2 linked regions of the Cohnella herbarum genome follow. The protein of the gene in region 2 interacts with the protein of the main gene of each other region in a pairwise test. Links are inferred from orthologs where the notes say so. Each region holds a gene or a part of one and is shown on either strand. Other genes may lie near its edges. The genes, in order: tpiA and pepT.

What was found.
Region 1: the proteins of pepT (region 2) and tpiA interact in binary tests that used the Escherichia coli proteins (3 or more experiments, as listed by UniProt). The link is inferred for Cohnella herbarum from one-to-one orthologs.

What each region holds. Positions count from the first base shown.
Region 1 is NZ_CP051680.1:6,038,893-6,054,661, forward strand. What follows is about bases 4,014-6,958. They hold tpiA (triose-phosphate isomerase), read left to right. Parts: upstream 4,014-5,080; coding sequence 5,081-5,836; downstream 5,837-6,958. Other genes in these bases: HH215_RS25825 (phosphoglycerate kinase), read left to right, coding at 4,014-5,068; gpmI (2,3-bisphosphoglycerate-independent phosphoglycerate mutase), read left to right, coding at 5,838-6,958. Also shown: ATP-dependent Clp endopeptidase proteolytic subunit ClpP, read right to left, coding at 48-632; HH215_RS25815 (sugar-binding transcriptional regulator), read left to right, coding at 1,292-2,314; gap (type I glyceraldehyde-3-phosphate dehydrogenase), read left to right, coding at 2,431-3,441; more of HH215_RS25825, read left to right, coding at 3,887-4,013; more of gpmI, read left to right, coding at 6,959-7,376; eno (phosphopyruvate hydratase), read left to right, coding at 7,458-8,750; HH215_RS25845 (LCP family protein), read right to left, coding at 8,927-9,964; HH215_RS25850 (hybrid sensor histidine kinase/response regulator), read left to right, coding at 10,191-13,307; HH215_RS25855 (response regulator), read left to right, coding at 13,335-14,459; ant(6) (aminoglycoside 6-adenylyltransferase), read left to right, coding at 14,494-15,354; HH215_RS25865 (sugar phosphate isomerase/epimerase family protein), read left to right, coding at 15,530-15,769. UniProt on the Escherichia coli protein: Involved in the gluconeogenesis. Catalyzes stereospecifically the conversion of dihydroxyacetone phosphate (DHAP) to D-glyceraldehyde-3-phosphate (G3P).
Region 2 is NZ_CP051680.1:4,914,492-4,930,131, reverse strand. What follows is about bases 4,651-7,466. They hold pepT (peptidase T), read right to left. Parts: upstream 6,776-7,466; coding sequence 5,525-6,775; downstream 4,651-5,524. Other genes in these bases: HH215_RS21095 (MGMT family protein), read left to right, coding at 5,230-5,568; HH215_RS21100 (hypothetical protein), read left to right, coding at 4,651-5,214. Also shown: HH215_RS21125 (response regulator transcription factor), read left to right, coding at 1-802; HH215_RS21120 (ABC transporter substrate-binding protein), read left to right, coding at 1,009-2,352; HH215_RS21115 (DinB family protein), read left to right, coding at 2,454-2,996; HH215_RS21110 (helix-turn-helix transcriptional regulator), read left to right, coding at 2,993-3,940; HH215_RS21105 (ASCH domain-containing protein), read left to right, coding at 3,956-4,549; more of HH215_RS21100, read left to right, coding at 4,588-4,650; HH215_RS21085 (leucyl aminopeptidase family protein), read right to left, coding at 7,709-9,199; HH215_RS21080 (Sapep family Mn(2+)-dependent dipeptidase), read right to left, coding at 9,172-10,809; HH215_RS21075 (asparaginase), read right to left, coding at 10,806-11,837; HH215_RS21070 (alpha-L-fucosidase), read right to left, coding at 11,858-13,135; HH215_RS21065 (ABC transporter substrate-binding protein), read right to left, coding at 13,265-14,941; HH215_RS21060 (carbohydrate ABC transporter permease), read right to left, coding at 14,980-15,640. UniProt on the Escherichia coli protein: Cleaves the N-terminal amino acid of tripeptides.

The sequences.
Region 1 (15,769 bases), 1.1 Mb from region 2 along the record:
CGTCCGTTCTTGTTGAACGGCGTTACGCGTTTTGCGTTGTCGGAAGATTATTGGACTTTGTCGATGACTTTATCGATGAGCCCGTATTCACGTGCCACTTCGGCTTCCATGAAATTGTCGCGATCCGTATCTTTCTCGATGCGCTCAAGCGGTTGACCTGTGCGTTCGGATAGAATGCCGTTGAGCTTATCTCGCAACTTAAGGATGCGTCTTGCCCGTATTTCGATATCGCTAGCTTGACCTTCCGCGCCGCCGAGCGGCTGATGAATCATGACTTCGCTGTTCGGAAGGGCGAATCGCTTGCCTTTGGCACCGGCCGCGAGCAGGAATGCTCCCATGGATGCAGCCATGCCGACGCAGATCGTGGAGACGTCCGGCTTGATGAATTGCATCGTATCGTAAATGGCCATCCCGGACGTAATGGAGCCGCCGGGACTGTTGATGTATAAGTGGATGTCTTTTTCCGGATCTTCGGCCGCCAAGAACAGCAGCTGGGCGATGATGGAGTTTGCAACCACGTCATTCACCTGAGTACCTAGAAATACGATTCGATCCTTGAGTAAGCGGGAATAAATGTCGTAGGCGCGTTCTCCTCGGTTAGTTTGCTCGACAACCATAGGTACAAAACTCATGTTTGACGTCCCTCCTCATGATTTGGTTTTTTTATCATAGCTAATCTGAGGGCAAAAGTCAAAGAAAGTCAAAGGGGTCTCGGCGATGAAAAAAGTAGTTATTCTGATATCCGCGTATGCCGAAAAGGGGTACCCCCTCCGCCGCTGGTTAAAATCGAGTTGTTTTGAATGGAATGTATGGGTTACAACTCGATTTTAAAGGCGGACGTAAACTCTCCGGTGGCACCCCTTTCCTCTATACGCTTCAGAATAACGGAAACTTTTATTAAGCTGAGAGGGGAAAAGGGGAACAAAAAAACCGACCGCGTGACCGGTCGGTTGTGCTGTAAGCTATCAAATGGGGTAAAAGTTATAAGTGGCGCGCCCGTGAGGAATCGAACCTCAATCTCAGCCTTCGGAGGGCTGCGTCATATCCGTTGGACCACGGGCGCTCATTAATGCAGCAAGAGTTATTATATGTGATAAACACTGAAAAAGCAAGGGAAGTCGCGTCTTTAAATTTGTTATTTTCGTGTACGACAAGTATTGCATCCCTTCGCGAATTTAGATAAAATAGAGGTGGGACTTAAAGTGATGTGGTGGGACGTTTTTCGTCCAACAAAACCTTATCTTCGTTGCCGACGATGACCATCCGGTCTCAGGAGGGTACGCGAAACAGAATGCGAAAAATCGTAGACATTCAGAAGCAGCTACTTCCCGATCTTCTGCAGGTTATGGAGAAACGGTACGATATTCTGCACCGGATCTATCTTGCCGGAACGATCGGACGTCGTACTCTCGCCACCGGCGTTGATATGACGGAGCGCGTGCTTCGATCGGAATTGGAGATCCTACGAGCGCAAGGCTTGTTGGATACGGCAGCATCCGGTATGACGCTCAGCGCGAGCGGTAGACAGCTCGTGGAAGAGATGGAACCGATCGTCAAGGAGTTGTTCGGTTTATCCGATCTGGAAGAGACGGTTCGTACCGCTTTCGGATTGAAACGGGTGATTATCGTGCCTGGCGATTCCGATGACTCCGACCATGTCAAGATGGAACTGGGCAGGGCAGGAAGCCGAGTGTTAAGAGACAGTCTTTCCTCGGGCGACGTCGTTGCGGTCATGGGAGGATCAACAATGGCCCGTATGGCTTCGCAATTCACGACGCCAACGCAGCTTAAAGACAACTGGTTCGTTCCTGCCAGAGGCGGCCTGGGCGAAAGCGTCGATTATCAAGCGAACACGATCGCGTCGGAATTAGCCAAGCGAACGGGAGCGAGGTATCGCATGCTTCATGTGCCCGATCATCTGAGCGAGGAAGCTTACCAGACGATCATGCAGGAGCCTAATGTTCGCGAAGTGGTCGATATGATCCGCGGCGCTAGGATCGTCGTTCACGGGATCGGAGACGCGGTGACGATGGCCAGGCGCCGGAAACTCAAAGACGAGACGAAGGAAGAACTGGTTAAGGACGGCGCGCTTGCGGAAGCTTTCGGATATTATTTCGATCGCGACGGCAAAGTCGTTCACCGAATGGCTACGGCGGGCTTACGATTGGACGATATCGAAGCGGCGGGTATGGTAATCGGAATCGCTGGCGGCAGCAGCAAGGGCGAAGCGATCGCATCGGTCATGAGATTCGGCCACGACGACGTCTTGGTAACGGATGAAGCGGCAGCGACGGTTGCTCTGCGGCATGTTTAATCAGGCTAGAAGTTTTAAGCTCGATAATACGGTAATCCTAATTACAGTGGTCTCGGCGCTATAGGCGCCTGACATATAGATCAAAAAATCTTTCTCATTCCAAGGAGGAACCAATCATGGCAGTAGTAAAAGTTGGTATTAACGGATTTGGACGTATCGGACGTAACGTATTCCGCGCTTCCCTGAACAACCCGAATGTAGAGATCGTTGCAATCAACGATCTGACGGACGTTAACACGCTTGCTCACCTTCTGAAATATGATACGACTCACGGAAAATTGGACGGTACGGTTGAAGTGGGCGAAGGCGCGCTTATCGTAAACGGCAGAACGGTTAAAGTATTCGCCGAGCGCGATCCTGGCAACTTGCCTTGGGCTTCCGTAGGCGCTGAAATCGTTGTTGAATCCACGGGTATCTTTACTGCGAAAGAAAAAGCGGAGCTTCACTTGAAAGGCGGAGCTAAGAAGGTTATCATCTCTGCTCCCGCTACGAACGAAGACATCACGATCGTTATGGGCGTTAACCAAGACAAATACGATCCATCCGCTCATACGATCATCTCCAATGCATCTTGTACGACGAACTGTCTTGCTCCGTTCGCTAAAGTATTGAACGATCAATTCGGAATCGTTAAAGGCATGATGAACACGATCCACTCGTACACGAACGACCAAAGCGTATTGGATCTTCCGCATAAAGACCTTCGTCGCGCGCGTGCAGCGGCTGAAAACATCATTCCTTCTTCGACTGGCGCCGCTAAAGCCGTTTCCCTCGTATTGCCTGAACTGAAAGGCAAATTGAACGGTATGTCCATGCGCGTGCCTACTCCTAACGTTTCCATTACGGATCTCGTTGCCGAGCTGAAAGTTAACGTTACGGTTGAAGAAGTTAACGCGGCTCTGAAAGCTGCTGCCGACGGTCCTTTGAAAGGCATCTTGAACTACTCCGAAGAGCCGCTTGTTTCCAGCGACTACAACGGCGATCCTGCTTCTTCCACAATCGATGCGTTGAACACGATGGTTGTTGAAGGCAACATGGTTAAAGTTCTTTCCTGGTACGACAACGAGTGGGGCTATTCCAACCGCGTCGTTGACTTGGCTGCTTTCATCGCGTCTAAAGGACTTTAAGTTTCTTCTCCGAAGAAATTTTCGACTATTTTTCGACTATCCCCCTAAATCCCCCTTCCTCCAGGAAGGGGGACCCCAAAGGGCTCTGCCCTCTGGACACCCGGCGGTTATCGTGGGAGCTTCCGAAGACGGCGGGGGGATACATTGTGCATAGATCGCTCCGTCCCGGATTTGCCTTGCAAACCGGGACTACGCTTTACTATTGGAGCAAACGGGGTGACACCGCTCGCGCTATCGGCGCTTCGGGTCATCAGTAGAGCGTAACTCCCCCGCGCATGACTGCGCTTCTAGGGGAGTTAAGGGCAAGAGCGTAACTCCCCCGCGCATGACTGCGCTTCTTGGGGAGTTTGCAGGATAAAGCGTAATACGGACACAAAGGCGGGCTCCCTCATTGGAGCCTAGCTTTGCGCCCGGAGATTGACAGCCACCCGAGGAGGTTTGACTCTTGAACAAGAAAAGCGTAAGAGACGTCGATGTTGCAGGGAAAAAGGTGTTTGTCCGCGTTGATTTTAACGTACCTCTAGAGAATGGCGCCATCACGGACGATACTCGTATCCGCGAGACGCTTCCGACGATCAAGTATTTGATCGAGAAAGGCGCGAAAGTCATTTTGGCTAGCCACTTAGGCCGTCCGAAAGGCGAAGTCGTAGAAGAATTGCGGTTGACGCCCGTTGCGGCTCGATTGTCCGATCTGCTCGGCAAACAAGTGAACAAAGCGGACGAAGTCGTCGGAGCAAGCGTGCAAGCGAAAGCGGACGCGCTGAAAGACGGAGAAGTTCTATTGCTCGAGAACGTTCGGTTTCACCCGGGCGAAGAAAGCAACGATGCCGAATTGGCCAAAGCTTTCGCCGCATTGGCGGATCTGTTCGTGAACGACGCGTTCGGGGCGGCTCACCGCGCTCACGCTTCTACGGAAGGCATCGCACACCATATCCCGGCTGTATCCGGATTGCTGATGGAGAAAGAGCTGGACGTACTCGGCAAAGCTTTGAACAATCCCGAGCGTCCGTTCACGGCGATCGTGGGAGGTTCCAAGGTTAAAGATAAAATCGACGTTATCAATAAAATGATCGAGATCGCGGACAATATCATCATCGGCGGCGGTCTTTCCTACACGTTCCTTAAAGCGCAAGGCAAAGAAATCGGCCAATCCCTCCTCGACAATTCCAAGCTGGAGCAATCCCTCGGATTCATCGAGAAAGCGAAACAACTCGGCAAAAACTTTTACCTTCCAGTCGATATCGTCGTAGCGGACGGATTCAGCGCTACCGCGAACACTCGGATCGTGGATACCGACGGTATTCCGGCTGATTGGGAAGGCATCGACATCGGACCGAAAACACGCGAAATCTACGCGGATGTTATCAAAAACTCCAAGTTGGTCGTATGGAACGGACCGATGGGCGTATTCGAGATCGAGCCTTTCTCCCATGGAACGCGTGCGGTTGCTCAAGCTTGCGCAACGACGGATGCATATACGGTAATCGGCGGCGGAGATTCCGCGGCAGCGGCGGAGAAGTTCAAGCTGGCTGACCAAATGAATCACATTTCCACGGGCGGCGGAGCTTCGCTGGAATTCATGGAAGGCAAAGTACTTCCGGGCGTAGTAGCACTTAACGACAAATAAGAGGTGACAGAGATGAGCAGAACACCGATTATCGCGGGTAACTGGAAAATGTTCAAGACGGCTGGAGAAGCTACGGCTTTCGTTGCCGAAGTGAAAGGCAAGGCTGAAGTCGCAGGCGTGGAGAGCGTCATCTGCGCTCCGTTCACGGCGCTTCCGGCGTTGGTAGAAGCGGTTAAAGGCACATCGATCAAAGTCGGCGCGCAAAACCTGCATTTCGAAGACAACGGCGCGTTCACGGGCGAGATTAGCGGAGTTATGCTGAAGGACCTTGGCGTTCACTACGTCATCATCGGTCACTCGGAGCGTCGTCAATATTTTGCCGAGACGGACGAGATCGTCAACAAGAAAGCCCACGCGGCGTTCCGCCACGGCTTGACTCCGATCGTATGCGTAGGCGAGAAGCTCGAAGAGCGCGAAGCCGGTCAAACGAAAGAAGTCGTTCGCGTTCAAACGGAAGGCGGTTTGGTGGGATTGTCTGCCGAGCAAGTCGCTGCAACCGTAATCGCGTATGAGCCGATCTGGGCGATCGGAACGGGCAAATCTTCGACTTCCGAAGACGCGAACGAAGTTACTAGCTATATCCGTGGCGTAGTTGCAGCTCAATTCGGCGCCGAAGTCGCCGACAAGGTTCGCATTCAATACGGCGGAAGCGTTAAGCCGAATACGGTTGCCGAGTACATGGGCCAATCCGATATCGACGGCGCTTTGGTCGGCGGAGCAAGCCTTGAACCGGCTTCGTACGTGGCGTTAGTCGAAGGGGCGAAGTAAGATGGCGGCTCCTAAACCGGTTGCGCTTATTATCCTCGATGGCTTCGGTCTCCGCGAAAGCTCTCACGGCAATGCCGTAGCGCAAGCGAAGAAACCGAACTTCGACAAGTACTGGAGCACGTTTCCGCACACGACCTTAACGGCGAGCGGGGAAGCGGTCGGACTTCCGGAAGGCCAGATGGGCAACTCCGAAGTCGGACATCTGAACATCGGCGCGGGACGTATCGTCTATCAGGATTTGACTCGGATTTCAAAATCGATCCGCGATCAGGAATTTTACGAGAATTCTACTCTAGTCGGTGCGGTAAAGCATGCGAAAACGAACAACAAGAAGCTCCATCTGTACGGTCTGCTGTCCGATGGGGGCGTGCATAGCCACATCGCGCATTTGTACGCGTTGCTCGAGTTGGCTAAGAAGGAAGAGCTGGATCAGGTTTATATCCATGCTTTCCTCGATGGCCGCGACGTATCGCCGGATAGCGCGGTCGGCTATCTGACCGAACTTCAAGCGAAGATCGAAGAGCTCGGCGTCGGCCAAGTCGCGACGATACAAGGCCGTTACTACGCCATGGATCGGGACAAACGCTGGGAGCGTACGGAGAAATCCTACCGCGCGATGGTATACGGAGACGGACCGACGGCTGTCGACCCGATTTCGGCGGTTAAAGAATCTTACGAGAAATCGGTATACGACGAGTTCGTCATGCCGACAGTAATCGTGGGTGCGGACGGCAAGCCGGTCGGACTTGTGGAATCGGAGGATGCGGTTATTTTCTTCAACTTCCGTCCCGACCGCGCGATTCAACTGTCCAACGTGTTCACGAACGAGGATTTCCGCGGATTCGACCGCGGAGCGGCTTTTCCGAAAAATCTGTATTTCGTGTGCATGACGCTATTCGCGGAAACCGTTGGCGGGTTCGTTGCGTATAAGCCTAAGGAGTTAGATAACACGCTGGGAGAAGTTCTCGTTCAACACGGGAAAAAACAGCTCAGAATCGCCGAAACGGAGAAGTATCCTCACGTAACGTTCTTCTTCAGCGGCGGTCGCGATCATGTCCTTGAAGGCGAGACGCGCATACTCATTAATTCCCCTAAGGTCGCTACTTATGACCTGCAGCCGGAGATGAGTATTTACGAGGTCACGGAAACGCTGGTGAAGGAAATCGAAGCGGACAATCACGATGCCATCATTCTGAACTTCGCTAACGCGGATATGGTGGGGCATTCCGGGATTCTGGAGCCGACGATCAAAGCGGTGGAAGCAACGGACGAGTGTCTGGGCAAAGTGGTCGATGCGGTTACGGCCAAAGGCGGAGTTTGCGTGATCATCGCCGATCACGGCAACGCGGACATGGTCATTGACGATAACGAGCGTCCTTTCACGGCACATACGACGAATCCGGTTCCTTGCATCGTGACTCAGGCGGGACATGCGCTTCGCGAAGGCGGTATTCTAGCCGATGTGGCACCGACTCTTCTGACGTTGTTGCAGCTTCCTCAGCCGGTGCAAATGACGGGCAAGACGTTGTTATCTAACTAAGTCTAAACGGCGGATGTTATCCTCTGATAGCGGAAATCGTTTATGTCGTTAAAATATGAACCCATTAAAGGAGTGTTACTCATGACGATGATTACTGATGTATACGCACGCGAGGTATTAGACTCCCGTGGAAATCCGACTGTCGAAGTTGAAGTTCGTTTGGAATCCGGCGCGCTGGGCTCCGCGATCGTGCCTTCCGGTGCTTCTACCGGTGCTTACGAAGCGGTTGAGCTTCGCGATGGCGACAAGAGCCGTTACCTGGGTAAAGGCGTATTGAAAGCCGTAGAAAATGTTAACATGATTATCGCTCCTGAAATCATCGGTTATGATGCCCTTGATCAAGTCGAAATCGATCAAAAAATGATCGAGCTCGATGGGACTCCGAACAAAGCCAAGCTGGGAGCTAACGCTATCCTTGCCGTATCGATGGCTGTCGCTCGCGCGGCTGCAGAAGCTTTGGACGTGCCTTTGTATACTTACCTTGGCGGATTCAACGCTAAGACGCTTCCGGTACCGATGATGAACATCGTTAACGGCGGCGAGCACGCCGACAACAACATCGACGTTCAAGAATTCATGGTTCTTCCGATCGGCGCAGCTACGTTCTCCGAAGCTCTTCGTATGGGAACCGAAATTTTCCACGCGTTGAAAGGCGTATTGAAAGCAAAAGGCTTGAACACTGCGGTTGGCGACGAAGGCGGCTTCGCTCCGAACCTTGGTTCGAACGAAGAGGCTCTTTCCACAATCATGGAAGCTATCGAAAAAGCAGGCTACAAAGCCGGCGTTGACGTATTCTTGGGTATGGATGTTGCTTCTACCGAGTTTTTCAAAGACGGCAAATACCACCTTTCAGGCGAAGGCAAGTCTTACACTTCTGCTGAATTCGTTGACCTGCTTGCTAGCTGGGCGGATAAATACCCGATCATCTCCATCGAAGACGGTTGTTCCGAAGACGATTGGGAAGGTTGGAAATTGCTTACCGAGAAATTGGGCGGCAAAGTACAACTCGTTGGCGACGATCTGTTCGTAACGAACACCGAGCGTCTGTCCGACGGAATCAAACAAGGCGTGGGTAACTCCATCCTCGTTAAAGTTAACCAAATCGGATCGCTTACCGAAACTTTCGATGCGATCGAAATGGCGAAACGCGCCGGTTACACGGCTGTTATCTCTCACCGTTCCGGTGAGTCCGAAGACAGCACGATCGCGGACATCGCAGTAGCGACGAACGCCGGTCAAATCAAAACAGGCGCTCCGTCCCGTACGGACCGCGTTGCGAAATACAACCAATTGCTTCGTATCGAAGATCGCTTAGGTTCCACTGCGAAATACGGCGGCAAAGCGGCGTTCTACAACCTTAGCAACCTGAAATAATTCAGGCTGCTCGTTATACTCGGCAATCGCATCAAGATCGTACAACTAGAGCATCAAAACCACGACAACTTAGTCAGTCATCGCGACAACAAGAAGGACGGATCCTTGCGCTTATGCGCGATCCGTCCTTTTTATCGTTTTAAATGAAATAATTCCCGCTATTTCTTCCGCCCATCTCAAGAACCCAATTGCTCCTGAACATAGCTCTTAATCTTCCCGATATCGGGAACGAGTACGTCCATGCCGTTAATTCTCTCTTCCGTGAAAGCGCCCGATTGAGGAATCTGGATTCCCGTCAGTTTGCTCGTGTCGAGCTTCATTCCTAGTCGCGCCAGCTTGATCAGATCGCTGGGAGGAATGTTCGTCTCGATATAGGGAGCGACGCCGTTCAACAATTGAGGCAGCTTCAGCAGCGAGGTCGTGCTCTGAAGTTTATTGGCGATGGCGCTTAGAAACTTCCGTTGCCGATCCGAGCGCGCGAAGTCGGATAAGGCGTCGCTGCGGTAACGCACATACTGTAGAGCGGTTAAGCCGTCGAGGTGCTGCAAGCCCTTTTCCAGTTTGATGTTATATCTCGGATCGTCGCGATTGTCGGTTCGGTTCATTGCTTTGTCGACTTCGAAATCGATGCCCCCGAGCTCGTCGATCAGGGAGATAAACCCTTCGAAATCGGTATACACGTAATAGTGGATCGGTAAATCGAGCAAGGTATTCACCGTCTCCATCGCAAGCAACGGTCCGCCCATCGTAATCGCGGCATTCAGTCGGTTGGAGCCGCGCTGCGGGATTTCTAAATAGGTGTCTCTCAGTAACGAGAACATATGCGAGCTCTTGTCGACGGGATCTATGGAAACGACCATCATCGTGTCCGAACGAGGCTTGGAGGTGGCCTTGACGCCGCGCGAATCTCCGCCGAGCAGGAGAATGTTGATTCGTTCGTCTCCGACCCATTCGGGCGGTTCGATGACGGCGACCGGCAAAGGACTGCTGCCATCCGTCGGAATGACCGCGGTCGGTTGGCTGTCTTCCGGCTTGACGTAGATTTTATCGGCGAAAGAGTAGAGAGAATAAATATAATAGGCAGCGATGGACGCGAGAATAAGAACTACGCCTAAGGCGCTGTAGAGAATCATTCGTCGTTTGCCGATCCTTGCGAGCATCTTTTTGAGTAGCGGTGGAGCGGAGGGCGGGGTCGATTCGGTAGATTGATCCATTCGGTCGTTCATCCTTTCCGAGTCCATGTCATCAATAATACGATGTAAAGGCGTGGAAAGTTGTTCCAGTATACAGAAATTTCTTCTAATTAATTGAGAGGCTTGGCATCCGTATTCATGTCGAAGGGTCTATGATAATCTAGGAAGTATCGGTGAAGCGTTTTGGGAGATTTTTGTGAGCGGGTGGGTTTATGCTGGTCACTGGATAGAAAAGAGGAGGACGGCGGTGAAGAGCTTGAAGGGCGGCGTTACGTTACTGAACAGAATATTGGCCATTACGGTGATCCCGCTCTTGGCGATCGCGCTTCTGCTGGGCATCTACAAATTCACGGTTCCGAATAGCGATGCTCCTGTCGCCGTCCAAGGCGTGCTGGATCTGAGCAAATGGGATTTGCGCGAACAAGGGATCATGAGACTGGACGGGGAATGGGAGCTATATCCGGACAAGCTGCTCTCTCCGGAAGATTTTCGCGCGGGAAATGCAGGCGCAAGCGTCAAGGTCGAAATTCCGAACGCCTGGTACGGAATAAATCCGTTAGATTCATCGGAGGAGCCGGACATCGGGACGTACCGCCTAACGGTGAAGCTGAAGGAAAAAAAAGGAAGCTTCGGGATTAAAACTATGAACATTCTTAACTCCCACAAGTTGTTCGTTAACGGCGACCCGAAGGGTCACAGCGGCAATCCGGCGATCGACAAGGCCGATTACGAGCCGGGGAACACGCCTTACACGGCTTTTTTCGATTCCGATGACCGGGAAATCGAGATTGTTATCCAGGTCGCCGACCATACTTATCCAACTGGCGGCGGCTTCGAAGATGTTCTGTTCGGTACGCAAGCAAACATGCTTCGTTCGGCTAATGTCATCTACGGTACGGAACTGTCGGGCATATTCATCCTGCTGTTATTCGGCGGTTACCATATTAGCATTTATACGATGCGAAGGAAGGATAAGTCGTACTTATACAGCGGCCTCTTTTTTTTGACGATGTTGGTGATGTTGGCCTTGCTCGGGGATAAGCTGCTGCTTCAGCTTTGGCCGTGGGTTCCTTACGATGCGAGCTATAGGATATACGATTTCGTAGGTTTGTCCAACATGGCGATTCTCGGCTTTTTCCTCCATCATCTTGATGGAAAACTGCTCGGCAAATGGCACCTGCGCTTGCTGCTCTCGCCTATCGCCCTTTTTATGTTGGCGGCCGTTGCTTTACCTACCGGTATATATAAAGCGCTTGGAGATTGGAATTGGAATTATGTGTTGCTAGTCGTTGCCTTCTACTTCTATAGGGCTGTTCGCCTCTACTTTAAACAGGATGGGGAATTGCTCAATCGCAAGGAGATCGCGCTGCTGTGCGGTATGCTGCTGTCCATCGTCATGATCTTCGTTTTCGGGTTGTTTTACTATTATGGTTGGGTGGAGACCGACGTCGGGCGTAGGGTCGCGATGCTCGCGGTCATCGCCTTCATGAACACGCTTCTTGCGTTACGGCTTAACAACGCGACGGATCAGACCGAGAAACTGACGGAGCAGCTCATTCTCAGGGATCAGCTCAAGGACGAATTCCTCGCGAATACGTCCCACGAGCTGAAGACGCCGCTTCACGGAATCCAGAATATCGCCTCCTATCTGCTGGAGGAGAAGGCCGGGGAGTTAACGGGCAAGCAACGCAGCGAGCTAACGCTCATTCAAGATACGTCGACGAAGCTTTCGGCGCTCGTGAACGATCTGGTGGACGTCGTGCAGTTGAAGCATGGGGAGCTTCGGCTTCAGGAAACGGTGCTTGACGTCTTCGTCGTCGCTCAAACGGCATTCCAGGTGCTCGAATTCGAACTCGCGGGCAAGGACGTACGCTGGATTAACCGGATCGAGCCCAATACGCTCGTGAAAGGCGACGAGAATCGGGTTCGTCAGGTGCTGTACAACTTGATTCATAACGCGATCAAGCATACGAAGAGCGGCCGGATCGAAATCTCCGCCCGGCAAACCGGGGGTCACGCGGCAATTTCCGTCGAAGATACCGGAATCGGCATCCCGGAAACGAGCCGCGAAGCGATATTCGGCTATTTCGAGCAAGCGGACCGTTCATTGCCGCAAGACGGTTATACGGGTATGGGGTTGGGGTTGTTCATCAGCCGCCAGCTCGTGGAAAGAATGGGCGGGACGATCGGAGTGGAATGGTCGGAGCCGGGGCAAGGGACGAGAATGACGTTTACGTTGCCTGCAGCTTATGAAGGCGAAGCCGTTCGGAGGGAACGGGAAGCGGCGTCACAAGCTCGGAGAGAGGTTGCTGCCTCGCTATCCGGCTTGGACATCGTGGATGAGCGTCGCGAGCATACGGTGCTTATCGTCGACGACGAAGCGTCCAACATTCGCATCTTATTGAATTTGCTTGGCGAGGATTACAACGTGCTGACGGCGTTCTCGGCTAGGGAAGCGCTGCGGAAGCTGGAAGATCACCCGCGCATCGATCTGATGATTCTGGACGTCATGATGCCGGAGATGTCGGGAATCGATCTGTGCCGGAACGTCAGGGAAACGCGTTCGGTGATCGACCTGCCGATCTTGTTCGCAACCGTCAAGGATTCGCTGCATGACATCGAATTATGTTTCCGTTCCGGCGGCAACGACTTTATCGCCAAGCCGTTCGATCCGAAGACTCTAACGGCACGGGTACGCACGCTCTTGTCGATGAAGACGTCGATGGATCAAGCGCTCAAGAGCGAAATGGCTTTCCTGCAAGCTCAGATTAAGCCCCATTTTCTATATAACGCGATTAGCAGCATTATTTCTTTTTGTTACACCGATGGGGAAAAGGCGGCGTACTTGCTATCGATGTTGAGTCGCTATTTAAGGTTCGTGTTCGAGCGGGACTTGCATTCCATGCATGTGCCTCTGAGCATGGAGTTGGAGCTGATTCAAGCTTACGTAGAGATCGAGAAAGCCCGTTTTGGGGATCGCTTCGAGTTCAGACTCCTGTCCGACCCCGGGTTGGACGACTTACGGATTCCTTCGCTCAGCATTCAGCCGTTCGTGGAGAACGCGATCCGGCATGGCCTGTTCGAGAAGGAAGGACAAGGAACGGTCACGCTGACGATTACGGACGGAAACGGCTACGTTCGATTCGATATCGCCGATGACGGCGTGGGCATGGCGGACGATATGCTGTATCGGCTTAATACGGGCGATCGGCCCGACGATTCGGGCATCGGCATGACGAACGTGAGAAGGCGGCTTCTGGCGATCCCCGGCGCGAGCGTGACCGTTGACTCCGCTCTGGAACAGGGGACGAAGGTCATTGTTTTTTTGCCGAAGATGGAACACGGGGATCAAACTGCGGGGTAGGAGCTAGCATAGGAAGGAGGGGGCGCCATGCGCGTCATGATCGTGGAAGACGAGAAACCGATACTGGATTTAATGGCAAGACTGGTCGGACAACATCCTTCGCTAACGATTGTTGGAACTTTCACGAGCTCTGCGGCGGCGTTGGCGGCTTATGAGGAGATTAAGCCGGATGCCGCCTTTCTTGATGTGGAGATGCCACGGATGGGAGGCATCGAGCTTGCGGACAAACTGAAAGCAATAGACGAGCGGGTACAGATCGTATTTACGACTGCCTATCCCCAGTATGCGGTCGAGGCATTCCGGGTAAGCGCGGTCGATTATTTGCTGAAACCCGTCACTCCGGATGCGATCGAGCGGGTGGTATCCCGATTAAGTAAAAATCATGCGCTTCACTCCATGCCCCCGCCTCATGCCGCCGCGACGGAGGAACCGACCGTTCGTTGCTTGGGTACGTTCGAGACGAGGCTGTCGGACGGTAGCCTGATGAGCTGGCCTACGCGAAAGACGGAGGAACTGTTCGCTTATTTGTTGGTTTACCCGAACCGGATTGCGGGCAAGTGGCATTTGGCAGACCTCCTTTGGCCGGATCTGGACGAGAGCAGGGCGTTGCATAACGTGCATAATACGGTCTATCGTCTGAAGAAGGCGTTAAGGGAAGCGGGAATAGCGGTAGAATTGACGCATTCCGGCGAAGGCTACGATCTGCGAAAGCCTCCTATCTTCACGGATTTGGAGCTCTTTCGGGATTTTATGAAGGGCGCGGCTTCGATTGACGAAGAAAAAGCGGTTGAAGGTACGAAGCTGCTTATATCTTCAAGGGGCGCATTGTTTGCCGGCAAAGACTATGCGTGGAGCGCGGGCTTAGAAGCGGAGATCTTCCAGCAACAAGCTTCCCTTGCCAGCAAGCTATCGGATTATTACCGCCGATCGGGGGACGAAACCGCCGCGAAGGAAATGCTGCGAGCGTATTTGTCCTATGCGCCGCTGGACGAGAAGATGAACGCTGAGCTTCTCCGTTTGTATTCGAAGAGCGGGGAACTGGGGTTGTTTCGAAGCCATTACGACAAGTATGCCGGGCTGTTGTCGGAAGAGCTTGGTCTCGCGCCGTCAGATCAGATTCGAGAGATGATGAAGGAGCTTTCTATTAACTAAGCGAATTAAGTTAGAATGGGGGGGGACTGTTGTATTGAGAAGCGAACAAGAAATGATGAATTTGTTTATAGATTTTGCTATGAATGACAGTAGAATCCGATTGGTTACTTTGGAAGGGTCGCGTACGAACAAAAACATTTCCCCTGACGAATTCCAAGATTACGACGTTTCTTATTTCGTGACGGATATGGATTCCTTCAAAGAAACCGATCAATGGCTCGATATTTTCGGCACGCGTGCGATGATGCAAAAGCCCGAGGACATGGAACTTTTTCCGTCGGAATTAGGAAATTGGTTTTCGTATATCATTCTTTTTGAAGATGGAAATAAATTAGACCTGACCCTTATTCCGATTAACGAAGTTGAGGATTACTTCAGTAATAGCGACGGATTAGTCGAAGTTTTGCTTGATAAAGATGCTCTCATCCCGAACGAAGTGTCCGCAGACGACCGCCAGTATTGGATTAAACAGCCGACCGCAAGACAATTCGACGATTGTTGCAATGAGTTCTGGATGGTTTCTACTTACGTAGTTAAAGGGTTAGCGAGAAAAGAAATCCTGTTTGCGATCGACCACTTAAATGAGGTTGCCCGGCCTAATTTGTTGAGAATGATGGCTTGGCAGATCGGATCGGAGCAAGGTTACGCCTTCAGCGTGGGGAAAAACTATAAATTTATTAATCGTTACCTGCCAAAAGCGGATTGGGACGATCTGCTTTCGACTTTTTCCGAGAATGGCTACCCGAACATGTGGCAGTCTTTGTTCGCGTGTTACGAGCTATTCAGAAAATATTCTAAAGCCGTGGCGGAAAGTCTTGAATATAAGTACCCTTCTTACGATGAAGCTATCACCAAGTATACGAATCATATTTATCATTCAATAAAGGCGCTATAAATTGACTTAAGGGCAAGAGGATGCGATTCGGAAAGTCATACGGATGGCTATGCGGACCCGAAATCTCCAAAATGCATATAAAGAGGACAAAAACCCTTATCGTGATAACGCATTCAACGGGCTATAATAGAAAGCAGTAGGCGAAGACCCAATATATAGGGATGGTGGGAATAAGATGAGCAAACCGCAAGTAGGCATTCAATTATACTCCGTTCGCGATCGCAGCGAGAAGGATTTCCTAGGCACGATCAAGGAGATTGGAGCAATCGGTTATAAGAATGTCGAGTTGGCAGGTTACTACGGCCATTCGGCGAAGGAAGTTCGTCAAGCTCTGGACGATGCCGGTTTGAACGCTCCGTCCGCGCACATCGGGTTAAGCGTTAACGATGCCGCGATCTGGGATAATCTGAAGAAA
Region 2 (15,640 bases):
CGGAAAAACTCCTCGCTGGGCGCCCTTCGGATACGGAGAGCCGACGGAGGATTTGCGGCAGCTTCCTTCGGCGTTCCGTCAAGCGCAGGAGATGTTGTACCGAAGCATACAGCCCTTGGACGAGTCTAATCCGGACGAAGAGACCGTGCGTATTAATCGACTTGCCGTTGCAATCGAAATGAACGATCTGAAAGCAGTGAATGATTTGCTGAATTTATGGCGACGGGATCTAGGGCAGTCGAGCGAGCGTCATCCCGTATGGATGTTCGGGCGGCTCATCCGCTTTGTCGCCTTCTTCGTCGGTCTTCAAGCCACAAGAATGCCATCGGCGTTACTTACGGAGATGAACGCGGATATCACCCGGCTTTCGGGTCAATTGCTGTTCAACGGAGATCCCGTTACCTTGTTGTCCACGATCGATCAATTTATCGAGAAAGTTGCCCAGATTAAGCCGGATAGCTTCGACGAGCGGAAAATTATCGGCAAAGTAAAGGAAATGATGCGGAGAGAATACGGGAATCCGGACTTTTCTCTTGAGCAAGCGGCGTTGCGCGTGCATCTAAATCCCACTTATCTGAGCGAGCTGTTCAAGGAGACGACGGGTCGCAAATTCATTGATTACCTGACCGATATTCGGCTCGATGAAGCTAGGCGGTTGTTGCTGGAAACGGATATGAGAATGTATGAGGTGTGTTCATCCGTCGGTTATACGAGCTCGAAATATTTTAGCACCTTATTCAGGAAAAAATTCGACGTGACTCCGACGATGTACAGGGACGGTCCCGTCCTTGAGACGGACTGAGGTAAAGTATCGGTGAGGCGGTTCATGTAAACCTCGGGGCGTTTTTTTGGGATTGCGTTCGTTTTTTTAGGGAAGTCCGAGCGACTTTGCCCTATAGATTGCAGGTTCCGAAAATAAGAGAAGAAACAAGAATTTTAAGTGATTTTCATGAACGCCTCTTTTTCTTAGGATGAAGAAGAAGTAAGTAATCCATTGGAGGCTATACGATGAGAAGAAAAGGGCTAGGTTTGTTGGCATTGACAATGATGTTGGTTCTGGTGCTAAGCGCTTGCGGCGGCAACAATAAAGAAAACGGCGCAAGTCCGTCCGCTAGCGGAACGACTCCAGCTTCGGAATCGGCGCCGCAATCGGCGGAACCGTCGGCTCCCGCAGCGGAAGTCGAATTGAAGGTGTCGGGGTATAAATCCGGTACGGAGCTCGGAGCGATTCCGGAATTGAACGAGAAGTTCATGAAAGAAAACCCGGGAATCAAAGTGAAATACGAAGGCATGCCGGGCGGGCAGTTCAAGGAATTCATCAAGACCCGTTTCGCCGCCGGAGATGCTTCCGACGTTATCCTTATGCACCCGGGCTTGTCGGACGTTCTCTCTTACGGCAAAGCGGGATACCTGATGGATCTTGCGGGCGAACCGTTTATCTCCAACTTCTCGGAAGCGTCTTTGAAAGCGACTTCATTGGAGGGTAAAGTGTATGCGATTCCTAACGATATGAACGTCATGGGCGTGTATTACAACAAAGAAATTTTCGAGAAGCTGGGTTTGGCTACTCCTAAGAACTGGGATGAATTCGTAGCCGCCGCGGAAGCGATCAAGCAATCCGGCGTGTTGCCGATCGCAATCGGTAACAATGACGGTTGGATGACGCTCGCGGCGCTCTACACCGTCGCTCCGGCGCTCGTCTACGGTACGACGCCCGACTTCGATGCCAAGCTGAACGAAGGCACGGCAACGTTCGCGGGAGCATGGGACGATACGGTTAACAAGTGGTTCTCCTTGAACGAGAAAGGCTACCTTACCGAGAAGAGCACGGGCGTCAACCTTGACCAGGCGCAGAAAGCTTTCGCGACGGGCAAAGCTGCAATGTACATCGACGGCAGTTGGTCGTTAGCCGGAATCATGAAGTCGAATCCGGACTTGAAATTAGGCATGTTCGCGATGCCGTCCAACGCTGCGGGGCAAGAGGTCGTGGCATCGGCTGCGGTAGGCACGACTTTCGCGATTAACAAGGACACGAAAGTAGCCGATGCGGCTAAGAAGTATCTGGCATTCTGGAGCCAAGCCGAGAATCAGAAGGTATGGACGAAGAGCCAGCAAGGGTTCATGACGATCAATGGCGAAACCGGCGACATCGACGAAGCCTTCAAGGAAATCGCCGACGTTGTCGCAAGCGGCAACAGTTACCCGTTCTTGGATCAAGGATGGCTCTACGGCGGCGCGGCCACTACGGAAATGATGACTTCCGCTCAAGGCGTATATCTCAAGGCGATTACGCCGGCGGGCATGCTCGAGAATATGGATAAAGCTTGGAAGGAAGCCGCTAAGATGAAGTAGGCATAAATAATTTTGTTTTCCTGAAACGCTACTGACACGCTGTTGTCAGTAGTGTTTTCTTATAGTTTAATTAAATCTAAGGAAAGCAAGGTGAACGGTTGATGGATACACGGGAAAGCTTGAAGCGTTTGGAAGAGACGGTCGATTATTATTTGGAGCAACTGGAGGGCATTGCGGAAGAGCCGCTTAGTCGCAAGCCCAGCGAGGAAGAATGGTCGATCGGACAATTGTACGTCCACTTGATTCAATCGTCGAGGTTTATGAACTTACGCCATATCGGGCTATGCCAAGAAGGCAACGATCCAGCGATTGTCGTAGGGGGCGTCAAGAACGAAGCGGGGTTTGAGGTTTTTCGCAATAGCGGCTTCTCCGACGTGAAAATCCATGTCCCGCCTTCCCCGCAGTATACGCCGAAGCAACCGGACGGCAAAGCGGAGTTGAACGAAGGGATGCGCGCGCTCGTGTTGAGTATGAAGGAGATCGAGCCGAAGCTCCAAGAAATTCCGCCGGAGCACACGGTGCTGCACCCCCGATTGGGAGCGTTAAACGCAGAGGAGTGGTTTAAAATGGTGGAAATCCATTTCGGACACCATCTGAAGCAACTGCGTCGTCTACAGCAGTTCATAGGCGCTGGAGCTTCATGAACAAGACGGATCGTATGCTTGCCATTATATTGGAACTCCAGCGTAAGGGCATGCGGAGGGCGGAGGATCTCGCGAGCACGTTCGAGACGAGCGTGCGGACGATCTATCGCGACGTGCAAGCGTTAAGCGAGGCGGGGGTTCCGATTATCGGAGCGCCGGGTACGGGGTATTCTTTAATGGAGGGATACTTCCTGCCGCCGATAAGTTTCTCGGTGGACGAAGCCGTGGCTTTGCTGATCGGAGCCGACTTCATCGAGCAAAGATTCGATCGGGAATACGGGGAGCGGGCGAGGGCATCCCGCGGCAAAATCGAAGCCGTGCTTCCCGAGAGCGTCCGCAGGGCGGCAAACGAAGTGCGTGAAACGATCAAGCTGCCATCGACCCTGGAGGAAGCCATCGACGAAGCGGAGAGAGCGAGAGTAGCTAAACTTCGCGAGGCGATATTGATGCGGCGTAAAGTCAGCTTCGATTATACGAAAGCAAAATCGGGATTGGTGGCTCACCGTCACAGCATACGTACCGCTCGTCCATACGGGTTATCTTTCGTATATGGCTCATGGGTATTGGTAGGCTTTTGCGAGCTTCGCCAAGAGATTCGACATTTTCGGCTATCCCGCATGACGGGGTTACAGGATCTGGATGAAACGTTCGCGTTTCCTCCAGATTTTCGCATGAGCAAATACGTTCCCGCGGACGACCGTCCGATAGAAGTACGAGTTCTTGCCAGTCCGCGGATCGCGGATCGGGTGAGGGAGGCCAAATATTTTTATATCGTATCTAAGGAGGATGTTCACGATGGTCTGTTAGTCGTTCTGCGCGTAAGGACTCCCGAGGATGTGCTGCAATGGGTGCTGGGTTGGGGATCGGAAGCCGAGGTGCTGGAACCGGAAGCGCTTAGGCAACGAGTCCGCACCGAAGCGGAACGAATGCTTGGACGTTACTAGGAGGAGGAGATCGTTTTGTTATTTAGGGATCCGATACTAGAGGGAATAAGAACCGGAAGCATCGACGTTGCTTTCCGCTTGTGGAACAAACCTCGGGTACACGCGGGTACGCAACTTCGCACGCCGATTGGCGTCGTAGAGATAATGGCTATTGAAGCCGTATCCGAGGGTGACATCGCGGATGAAGAGATCGCGCGCGCCGGGTACGCCTCCCGTCAAGAGATGCGGAAGGAATTAGGCAAATTCGGAGGAACGACGATGTACCGGATCGCGCTTCGGTATGCCGGGTCGGATCCAAGGGAGACGCTCAGGGAACAGGATGAATTAACGGATTCCGAGCTTGCGGAGCTGCGGAACAAGTTGGAGAAGATGGACAAGCTAAGCCGCCGAGGACCTTGGACTTTCGAAATGCTCTGGATCATTGGAAAGTACCCGGGACTGAGGGCGACTGAGCTTGCCGATCACATCGGATGGGAGCCGGACAAGTTCAAAATATACGTTCGTAAACTGAAGGAGCTCGGTCTCACGATCAGCTTAGGAACAGGGTACAAAATATCCCCCCGCGGAGAGATTGCGATGAAACGTTATCGAAACGAAGATATGTGCTAGAATGGGCTTACGATGTCTGTCCATTGGAGGAGAACGCGATGAGTGAATACTCCGTTACGGAAACCGAACATCATGCGATCTTGCAGAGCGAAGACGACAAAAAAATAAGCCACTACGAAAAAGTCAGGGAAGATATCAGGGGAGAAATCAAGCTGCGCATTCGCATGAGGGGAAGGTTCGCAACGTATATGGTCACGTTGTTGGCGCTTCTGTGCGCCGTCGCTTTCGCGGATGACGGATATCGGCATGTGCTTCTCGTCGCGCCTTTTCTATCGGTGTTTTTCACGACCCAGATATTGTACAGTTACCGCAAGCACGAGACGCTGGCCCGATATTTGAGAGACGTGATCGAACCCGCGTTAGCGAAGCTGCACCAGATTGACCCGACTCGCGAATGGCACGCCTACGGGCATAAAACGGCACGATCCGGATTCCATAGAAACTTCTTGTTATGGGCGATGTGGATCGTCTGCGCGGGATTGATGACCTTCCTGTGGTTCCAATCGGCATCCGATTTCCGACTGACGGTTTACCTTTTCGCTGGAGTTTATTTGATCGCGATGATCGCGGTTACCCTAACGTTCATGGGAGATTCGACCGTTCGATGGAAGAGCAGACGCCAGGATACGGCTCAACAGACCGCTACGGGAGCTTATTTATCGTAGAGAGAGGATAGACGCATGCAGCCATTTACGAAACGGGTTGTCGAGATTATCAAGGGAATACCGGAAGGGTACGTCATGACGTACGGGCAAATCGCCGAAACCGCGGGGAGCCCGAGAGGGGCCAGGCAGGTCGTTCGAATCCTGCATTCGCTGAGCGCGAAGCATGACCTGCCTTGGCATAGAGTCGTGAACGTGAAAGGAGAAATCGCGATTCAGGACGGGGAATCCAAGTATATGCAGCAGCACTATTTGGAAAACGAAGGCGTCGAGTTCGGCTTGAACGGACTAATCGATCTTGAAGTTTATCGATTTAACCCGCCGACCGCGTCTGACCTGCCTGTTCAAAAAGCTTAACGATCTCGATGATCACGTTAGTCGCTTTGATCATCGTATCAACGGATACATACTCGTATCGGCCATGGTAATTTTCGCCGCCCGTGAAGATGTTCGGCGTCGGCAAGCCCATGTAAGATAGCTGGGAGCCGTCGGTTCCGCCGCGAATAGGACGTACGATCGGCTCGATGCCGAGGTTCACCATCGCTTGGTGGGCGATATCGACGATATGTTTGACGGGCTCGATTTTCTCGCGCATATTGAAGTATTGGTCTTTGATCTCCAGCAAGATGCGATCTTCCCCGTAAGTCTCCTTTAGCTCCTCGACGATGCCGATAAGTTCGGTTTTTCTTCCTTCGAACCGTTCCCGGTCGAAGTCCCGAATAATGTAGTGAAGCTTCGTTTCCTCTACGTCCCCTTGTATCGAGATCAGATGAAAGAAACCTTCGTAGTCCTCCGTATACTCAGGGGCTTCTTCCGCGGGCAATCTGTTGTTGATTTCCATCGCGATCTTCGCCGAGTTTACCATCTTGCCTTTAGCCGTACCGGGATGAACGATCTTTCCCGTGCACGTAATTCGGGCGACGGCGGCGTTGAAGCTCTCGTACTGAAGCTCGCCTAGAGGACCGCCATCCATCGTGTAGGCATATTTGGCGTCGAATGCGGCGACGTCGAACCGGTGAGGGCCTCTCCCGATTTCCTCGTCCGGGGTGAAAGCGACTCTAATACGGCCGTGCTTGATTTCCGGATGTTTGAGCAAGTAGGCCATCGCGGTCATAATCTCGGTCATGCCGGCTTTGTCGTCCGCCCCTAGAAGCGTCGTTCCGTCCGTCGTGATCAGGGTTTGTCCTTTGTAGCCGGAGAGTTCCGGGAAATCCCTCGGAGATAGAACGATATTTAGAGCTTCGTTCAGGACAATATCCATTCCATCGTAGTTCTCGACAAGCTGAGGATTAACCCCTTTTCCCGTAAAATCGGTCGCCGTATCTATATGGGCGAGGAAGCCGATCGTCGGGATTTCTTGATCGGTATTGGCGGGTAGGGTTGCCATGACGTAGCCGTTGGCATCGATCGTGACTTCCTCCATGCCGATTTCCTTCAGTTCCTCTACTAACATTCTTCCAAGCGTTAATTGGCCTTCGGTAGTCGGACAATTCTGGCTGCTTTCGTTAGACTGAGTATCCACTTGCACGTATCTCGCGAATCTCGTTATGATCTCTGTTTTCATGTGGGTTCAGCTCCTTGATACTAATGATGTTATTGTACCAGAGTTCTGAACGAGGATGAAATGAGGGGGCAATGAGTTAAACGCGGCAAGGATACAACGAGAATAACGAGAAGGCTTTCGCCGTTATCCCTTTCGCTCAGTGGCATATGTGGTACGGCTTATGGGCATGGAAAAAGCGATGCTATTAGATGCGGGAGGCGCGATGTCATAGGATAGTGTGAGGAGGCTTTTGCCGTTATCCCTTTCGCTCAGTGGCGTATGGTACGGCTTATGGGCATGGAAAAAGCGATGCTATTAGATGCGGAAGATGCGATGTCGGAGGATAATGCGAGGAGGCTTTTGCCGTTATCCCTTTCGCTCAGTAGCATAGGCGGCACAGGTATGGGGCATGAAGGAGCGCTGTTATTTGTTGATGCGAGAGAAAGGAAAGCGCCAAGGTGGAGGTTGTTTTGGAAGGAGAGTCTCATGGTCGCTTTTTGCGACAATGAGGAGGGATTTTCCAGTGGGTGGAGCTCTATAGTCACTTTTTGCGACAATGAGGAGGGATTTTCCAGAGGGTGGAGCTCTATAGTCACTTTTTGCGACAATGAGGAGGGATTCCCCCGAGGGTGGAGCTCTATAGTCGCTTTTTGCGACAATGAGGAGGGATTCCTCCGAGGGTGGAGCTCTATAGTCGCTTTTTGCGACAATGAGGAGGGATTCCTCCGAGGGTGGAGCTCTATAGTCGCTTTTTGCGACTACGGGAGCACTCCTGAGCGAATGGGATAGCGTAAAAGGGGCGCGAAAATGCTTCAGGAGCCCGAGAAAGAATCGACCATTTTCCGGAGACGCCGGTCAAGAGCTCGATTCGGTCGGCTCCGAAGCATATCGCGGCTTTAACGCTCGATACGCGCGCGGATGGCATTGATTTCGAGAACTATCCTAAGCGCTTTCCTAGCGGAGGTTTGCATTATCCTGACTCGCCTGCGTCTGCAAGACATAGTCGACTAGCAAACGTACCCCGAACCCCGTTGCTCCGGCCATTTCGTATCCTCTATCGGCTGAAGCTTGGACGGTGTTCGCCATGTCGATATGGGCCCAACGGGCGGAGTTCCCCGCGAACTTCCGCAAGAAAAGAGCCGCTGCCACGGCACCGCCATAAGCGCTGGAGCTAATGTTGTTAACATCGGCATATTCGCTGCGAAGCAATTCTTCATCTTCGTCGACGAGGGGCATCGGCCATACCCGTTCCCCGTTATGCTCGCCGATTGAACGAAGCGCCTCCGTGCATCGCGCGTCTCCCCATACTCCGGCAACGCGTAACCCGAGCGCATGTCCGACGCTCCCTGTTAACGTAGCGATGTCGATCATCTCGCTCGCTCCGAGACGCCGAGCATGCAATAGGGCGTCGGCGAGAATGAGCCTGCCTTCCGCATCGGTGTTGCCGACCTGAACGGTCATGCCGTTCGGATAGCGAATGATCGAGGAGGGGAGCAAAGCTCCTGCTCCCGGTACGTTATCCGCGACGGCGATCAATAAGACGACGTTAACGGAAGCTTCGCTGCGGATCAAGTAATCCATCGCGCCGATGACCGCGCAAGCGCCGCCCATATCGAAACGGGCTTCGCTGAGATCCCGTCCCGTTTTGACGTTCATACCGCCCATATCGAACGTCATGCCTTTACCGATCAACGCGATCATCGGCAACGCGGGATTCGAAGAGTACGTCACCTCGACTAGCGCAGGTTGATGGCGACTGCCTTGCCCAACAGCCAAGAGGCCGTTCATTTCGTGCTGACGTAACTCGTCGCCTCGGTAGATTTTCAAGCCGACGTTCGGCCGTCCGGCGAATAACAACTCGGTTTGCTCGACTAGCCGTTCCGGCGTCATCACGTTAGCGGGCTCGTTGCACCAATCTCTCGCCAGCATAGCGCTTTCCGCGCGGAGCACCGACCTAGACACGCTATGCGCCAACTCTTCAGCATTTCCCGAGCCGCAGACTAGCAGAAGATGTTCCAATGTCGGTTGCCGAGGGTTCATTTTATATTTATCGAACGTATATCCGCCAAGCAGCCATCCTTCCGCCCATGCCTGGACGGTTGCTTCCGGCATCTGCTCTACCGACGGCTTATCCAAAAATACGGCAACCGTTCGGTAGCCTTCCCGGACAATCGCCCGGGAAGCGCTGCCTGCCACGCGCCGGATGACCTCGGCATCGAGGCGATCGGCGGAGCCGAGTCCGACGAGCGCCGCGTGACGCGAGCCGTGAGCCCCGTACAGCAAGGTCACTTTTCCGGCGGTAGCCATGGATGGCTTGATCTCAAACTCGAAATCTAGCTCGGAATCTAGCTCGGTAAGCGAAGCCTCACCTTCAAGAACGAGATAGACCGCTAAGTCCGCCGAGCAGTGACCGCTATCTAGTCTTTCGACGACTTTGATTTCCACGTGAGTTCGTCCCCTTCCTCGTGCGCCGGATATTCTAAATTCGCCATTTCGAAGATGGCTTGGGCGTACATAGCCGTCGCCTTCAGGAGACTATCGATGGAGATGGATTCATCCTGCTGGTGGGCAGTGTCAAACTCTCCGGGGAACAGAGGGCCGAACGCGACGCAGTTCACCAGCTTGCAAGCGTAAGTACCGCCTCCAGTCGAAAGAAGAGTTGCTTCTTGACCGGTATGATCCCGATAAATGGCTTGCAACGCTTTAATCATCGGATGGTCGGCAGCCACTTGATGCGGCGGTTTAATGATCGGGGGAGTTATTACGAATCCGTACTCCCCGATCTTCGATTCGATCATCGATACGATAGTCTCGCCGTTCGTACAGGCCGGGAAGCGTATATTCAAGTGAAAATAAGCTTCTCGGACAAGCGGGTCGTATCGAAGCAAGCCGACATTAACGGTTAACGGCCCGGTCGCTTCGTCTCGGCATGCGATCCCGAGCGCTTCTCCCGAAGTGTCGCCTGCTAGCAATTCAACCGCTCCCTTAATAAACCGTTGGTCGTCTCCTTCGAACGATTGCCCGTATAGAAAGGTCAACAAGCGCATTCCCGCGTTATTGCCCGTCTCCGGAGCCATGCCGTGCGCGGATGTTCCGTGCATGCGGAGGATCGCGACGCGATGAGCCGAAGATGACGCTAAATCGGACATGCTCTCGCTTTCGAGCTCATGAGTGGCGGAAAAGAACCGGTAATCCGAGATGAGCGCCTCTAACCGAGTCGGGGAACCTTGAATAACGGCTTCAGCGAAATCCGGTACCATGTTGGCCGCCGTTCCCGAAGTAAAGCTCATTAGCCGATAGATTCGTTCCTGATCGGACACAGACTTGGACTCCAGCTTGGACTCCAGCTCGGCCTCAGACTCGGCAGACGGGGGCGAATCATCGGCAAACCGTAAAGTCATCCGGGAATTGACCTGCCCCTTCTCCGCATGGACGATCGGGAAGTCGGCATCCGGCGTGAATCCCGCTAGCGGAGGCCTCTCCAGACGATTATAGGTTTCCATGCAGTTCATACCCGTTTCCTCGTCCGTCCCGATAATGATCCGGATACGATGACGAAGCGGTAACCCGAGCTCTTTCACGATGAGCAAACCATACAAAGCTGCGATGGCTGGACCCTTGTCGTCCAGGGCGCCGCGCGCGTAAAGCCTTCCATCGCGTATCGCGGGTTCGTAAGGAGGGGAAGTCCACTCCCCGCTGGCGGGGACGACGTCCACGTGGCTAAGCACCGCGATATAATCGTTGTGACCTTTCTCTCCGTTGCCCTTATTCGCATACTCTCCCTTGCCAGGATTTCCGCTCTCGCTATCGCCCGAGCCGTCGCCGCCGTATTCCGCATAACCGACGATTCCCTCCAGGTTAGCGGTCCGAAGCCCTTCTCGATCGGCCAGCTCCAACATATATGCCAGCGCTTTGGCGGATTCGATTCCTAGCGGCATGCCGGGGGCAGCCGATGCTTCGTCCTTCACGCTCGGGATGGCAAGAAGCGACGACAAGTCGCGCAGGAGCGCTTCTTGCCGTCGCTTTACTTCCGATGTCCAATCGATGCCGTTCATGCTTCTTTCCCCCGTCGCAGAGTAAACACGCTGCGATTCTCGCCGATGATCAGACCGTTATCGTTCCGAATATCGGGAGAACCGATCTTGTACATTCGGGCGATCGTATCTTGGTTTGCATACCCGATCTGCTCGAGAATGGAGGCAACCGCGATCGGCCACTCGTCCTCCGATCCGTCGACCACTTTTAAGGCGAATGCCAAGCGCTCTTTCTTGAGCGCGAAGCAGTAAATGCCTTTGGCGCCGCCCTTCGCGACGATATTGTCGTCCATGAGCAGGTTCGGGCAGATCAAATAGTCGGCCGATATCAACGTCGGATAAGCGTTCATCAACCTCGTTACTTTTTTGACAGCCTCCCGCAAAGCTCCATCCTCGATCAAATCCGGACAAGCGAGCTTCAAGAAAGCAAGCGCCATGTTCCGAAGCGGCATGCCGAACACCGGGAATCCGCAGCCGTCCGTGCCGATGCGGATATCCTCGATGGGGCATTCGGAGAGCTCGGCCGCAATGGCGGCGATTCGCTTCTGAGCCGGATGGTCCGCGGAATAATAGTCCTCCAGCGAATGACCCATTCCGATGCAATAGGATAGCACCCCGAGGTGTTTACCCGAGCAATTGTGGTAGATCCTTCGTTGCGGTTTCTTCTCCGCGACTAAAGTATCTCTGGCATTCGCGTCCAGAGGATAAGTAGGTTTACAGACGAGCGCTTCCTCGTCCAAGCCTAGCTTACTTAGCATCCCTTCAAGCGCTTCGACGTGATAGGGGAGAGCGCGGTGAGAGGCCATCATGATCGCTTGCTCTTCGTCCGTGAACCCGAATTTCTTATCGAAGCCTTCCAGGAAAAAAGGGATCGCCTGAATCGGTTTAGCCGCGGAGCGCATGAACGTTATCCACTCCGGATCTCCGGAGCGATAAGCGATGCTTCCGGTATCGTCTACGCCGCATACGTGTCCGTAGTGGATATTTTCCAAATACCCGCCCCGATATTCCTCGACTAGAGGCTCCGCCCCGCCCGTTAGTTCGTTCATTATCTCAATTCCCTCCTCGATTATGGCAACAATTCCAATTCAATAACGGTATCCCGCTCATCGGGAAGTTTCGCGCCCTTCAAGTTAATGAAAGCGCCGCTGTCGATGTCCGAATATTGCTCCGCCATCCAAGGCAGCTCGACTTTAAGCTCCGACCCGTCGCGCAATAACCTTGCGCGCTTGATCTTGCCCTTCAAGCCGGCGAAATAAATCGGCCCGATTCCGCGATCGAATACGTGCGCGTACAGTTTGTTGCCTCTTTGAGTATAACGTCCCCATTCCGGCTTCGCGAGCTCGGAAATTCCGCATCCGTATATGCTTTCGCCGTTCAATCGCAGCCATTCTCCCACTTCCTCCAATACGTTCAGAGAATCGCGGGTCATTTCGCCTTTCGCGTCCGGTCCGACGTTAAGCAGCAGGTTGCCGTTCTTGCTGACGCACTCGACCAGCGTACGAATGACCTGCGCCGATGATTTGTATTCGCGGTCCGTCGAATGATAACCCCAGTTGTCGTTCAGCGTAATACAGGCTTCCCATGGAATGGAAACGCCGTTCGCGTCCACGATGCCGCCCGGCGGAATGATCTGCTCCGGCGAGTAGAAGTCCCCGGCGTATTCTTCCGGCTCCGCCGCCCGGATGTCGCCGCCCAAACGATTATCGATGATGATATCCGGTTGAATGGAGCGGATCATGCGGATGAGCTCCGTCGCTTTCCATTTCTCGCCGGTCATGTTGTCATAGGAGAAGTCGAACCACATGATGTCGATCTTGCCGTAGTCGGTCAGCAATTCGCGAACCTGCCCGTGCATATAGGTCAAGTAACGATCGAAGTCGATCGGTTTGTCTTTGGACGCCTCGTTGTCGCGATCCGGATGAATCCGGTCGCCGTAACCCGGATAATCGGGGTGATTCCAGTCGATGATCGAATAGTAGAGACCGACGGAAATCCCTTCTTCGCGGAAGGCATCGACGTATTCGCGAATGAGATCGCGTCCGGCCGGCGTGTTCGTCGCTTTGAAATCCGTCAGTCGGCTATCGAATAAGCAGAAACCGTCGTGGTGCTTCGTCGTCAAGACGGCATATTTCTGCCCGGCCGCTTTCGCCGCCCGAGCCCAAGCCCGAGGATCGTACCGGGCCGCGTCGAATTCGTCGAAATAGACTTTGTATTGCTCGAACGTCATTTTCTCGTTTCCCCGTAGCCATTCTCCCCTAGCGGGAATCGAATACAAGCCCCAATGGATGAACATGCCGAACCGATCTTGCAGGAATAACTTCGTCCTCTCTTCTCTTGTGCTCATTACTGATAGCCTCCCATTGATCCTCGTAATAGTCGTTAGAAATCTTCATCCCGGTTTTGTCTGATCATTGTCTCCATGATGAATCGGAAGGACCCGCCCGATACCGGAACGGATCCCCCGAGAACTTTTTTATTTGGTTTGCGCGTTGTAAGCTTCTTGGTAAACCTCGAGCAGATGCTTAAGATTCATATTATCGAGCGTCTTTACGTAAGTATCCCATTCCTTCTCGATATCCGCGTCGCCGATGACGAAACGAGCGAGCATTTCGTCCACGTAATCGTTAACGGTTTTCGAGAGATCGGCCACTTCCGTCGCTTGCTCGTTCGTCATGAACAACGGAGGAACGGTTGCGATGTTCGCCGCTTTGTAGGGCTCGTAGTTGTTTTTCGTTTCGTTATACAGAATAACCTCGAGATCGTCTTCGCCTTTGCTGACCGCGCTTAAGCGGAATTCGTTGGAGCGAAGGGCAGGGCCGGTTTGCGCCCAGTTTACGTTCTGTACTTCTCCGAAGGACTTCAGCTCGGACCATTTCGCCGGTTGGCCGTTGATGCCGATCTCTCCTTCGGTCGCATCGCGCCATTCTTCGCCCGGACGACCGTAGTTGCTGCGCAAAGTGTGCTCGTATTCGTATAGTCCGTCCGCCCAACGAAGCGCGACTTCCGGATTTTTGGCTTTGTTCGTGATGAGGAAGGAGCCTGTCGTCAAGCTAGTCGCGTCAGTCGGCGCATACTGAACGCCTGCAGGGCCTTTCAATACGGGAACGGTCTTATACTCGCTCCAACGGCCGCTTTCTCCGAGCAATTGCGTGAAGACGCCTTGATGTCCGCCGGTGGAAGCGCCGAGAAGGACGGTATCCGGATTTTCCCCGATTTGAATGAGCTGGTTGTCGTCTTGCGTGAACGATTCCGGCGCGATCAGGCCTTCCGAGTACATTTTGTTCAGATACTTCAAGCCTTCTTTCCACTCCGGCTTCGTGAACGAAACGTCCAGCTTGCCGTCTTGGACGTACAGGTGTTTGGTCGTACCGTAAATCGGATTATAAATAAACGAGTTCATTAAGAAAGCATCGATGGAAGACCGCCAAGATTTAGGAGAGATGGACAAAGGAATTTCGTCCGCTTTGCCGTTGCCGTTAGGATCTTGCGTTTTGAAAGCTTTCAACACGTTGTAGAGCTCTTCTGTAGTCGTAGGCATTTTCAAACCTAGTTTCTCCAGCCAAGGCTCGTAAATCCACATTTTCTGGCTCTGGGAACAGTGGTAACACTCGTTGATTTCGGGAAGGGAATAGATGTTGCCGCCCGGCGCCGTGATCGCGTCCTTGATTTCCGGACGATCGGCGAACAGCTTCTTCGTCTGCGTTCCTTGGCTCTCGATCAAGTCGTTCAGCGGAAGGAACACGCCCTGGGAACCATAGATCATCTCTTGCGCGGGGGATACGTTCATTCCGAAAATGACGTCCGGATAATCTTCGCTCGCCAGCACGAGGTTCAGCTTCTCCTGCATGCTTTGCTCGGGAACGACTTCCCATTCGATATGCACGTTCGTTTTCTCTTCGTACCATTTGGTGAATTCGTTCGTAGAGAAATCCTCGACGAGCGGATTGCCGCGTACCATAACTTTAAGCGTTACTTTTTCGTTAGTGATCGGGTAGGTGCCCGGTGCCGTCAGTAAGCTGTTCTCGGCGCTCGCGCTTCCCGCCGGCGCGCTGGATGCGGCATTCTTCTCGTTGTTGGAACTCGAGCAGGCGGATAGAACAGCCGAGAGCATAAGGACTGTCGCGATCAGGGTAAACCATGATTTTTTCATATAGACCCTCCAATAGTAATTGCGAAGTGGGTTAAACCTTAGCCTTTAATGGATCCAATCATGACGCCTTTAACAAAAAACTTCTGAACGAACGGGTAAATCAGAAGCAAAGGCACGGACGATACGACGATGAGGGAGTATTTCAGCAGCTCGCGAAGCCCTTGACGGGCAGCGGCCGATTTCACGTCTCCGAGCATGTCGATCTTCACTTCGTTCTGGACAAGGATGTCTCTAAGAATTAATTGCAAAGGATACAGATGCGGGTCTTTCAAGTAAATCATCGCGTTGAAATATTGGTTCCAATGGCCGACCGCGTAGAACAGCGCGATTACGGCGATGATCGGTCCCGATAACGGGATGACGATCCGGAGCAGGAAGCGGAAATCGTTGCAGCCGTCGAGCTGCGAAGCTTCCAACAACTCGTGCGGGATGGTCGTCTGGAAATAGGTTCGCATAATAATGACGTTCCATACGGAGAGCGCCGTCGGAACGAGCATCGCCCAGACGGTGTCGATCATATGCAAATCCTTGACGACGAAGTAAGTCGGAATCAGTCCTCCGCTGAACATCATCGTGAAGACGAAGATCAGCATGAAACCATGGCGTCCCCGGAAATCGCCCCGAGACATCGGATAGGCTGCGAGTATCGTCATGATGACGTTAAGTAGCGTACCCGCCAGCGTATAGAGGACGGTGTTC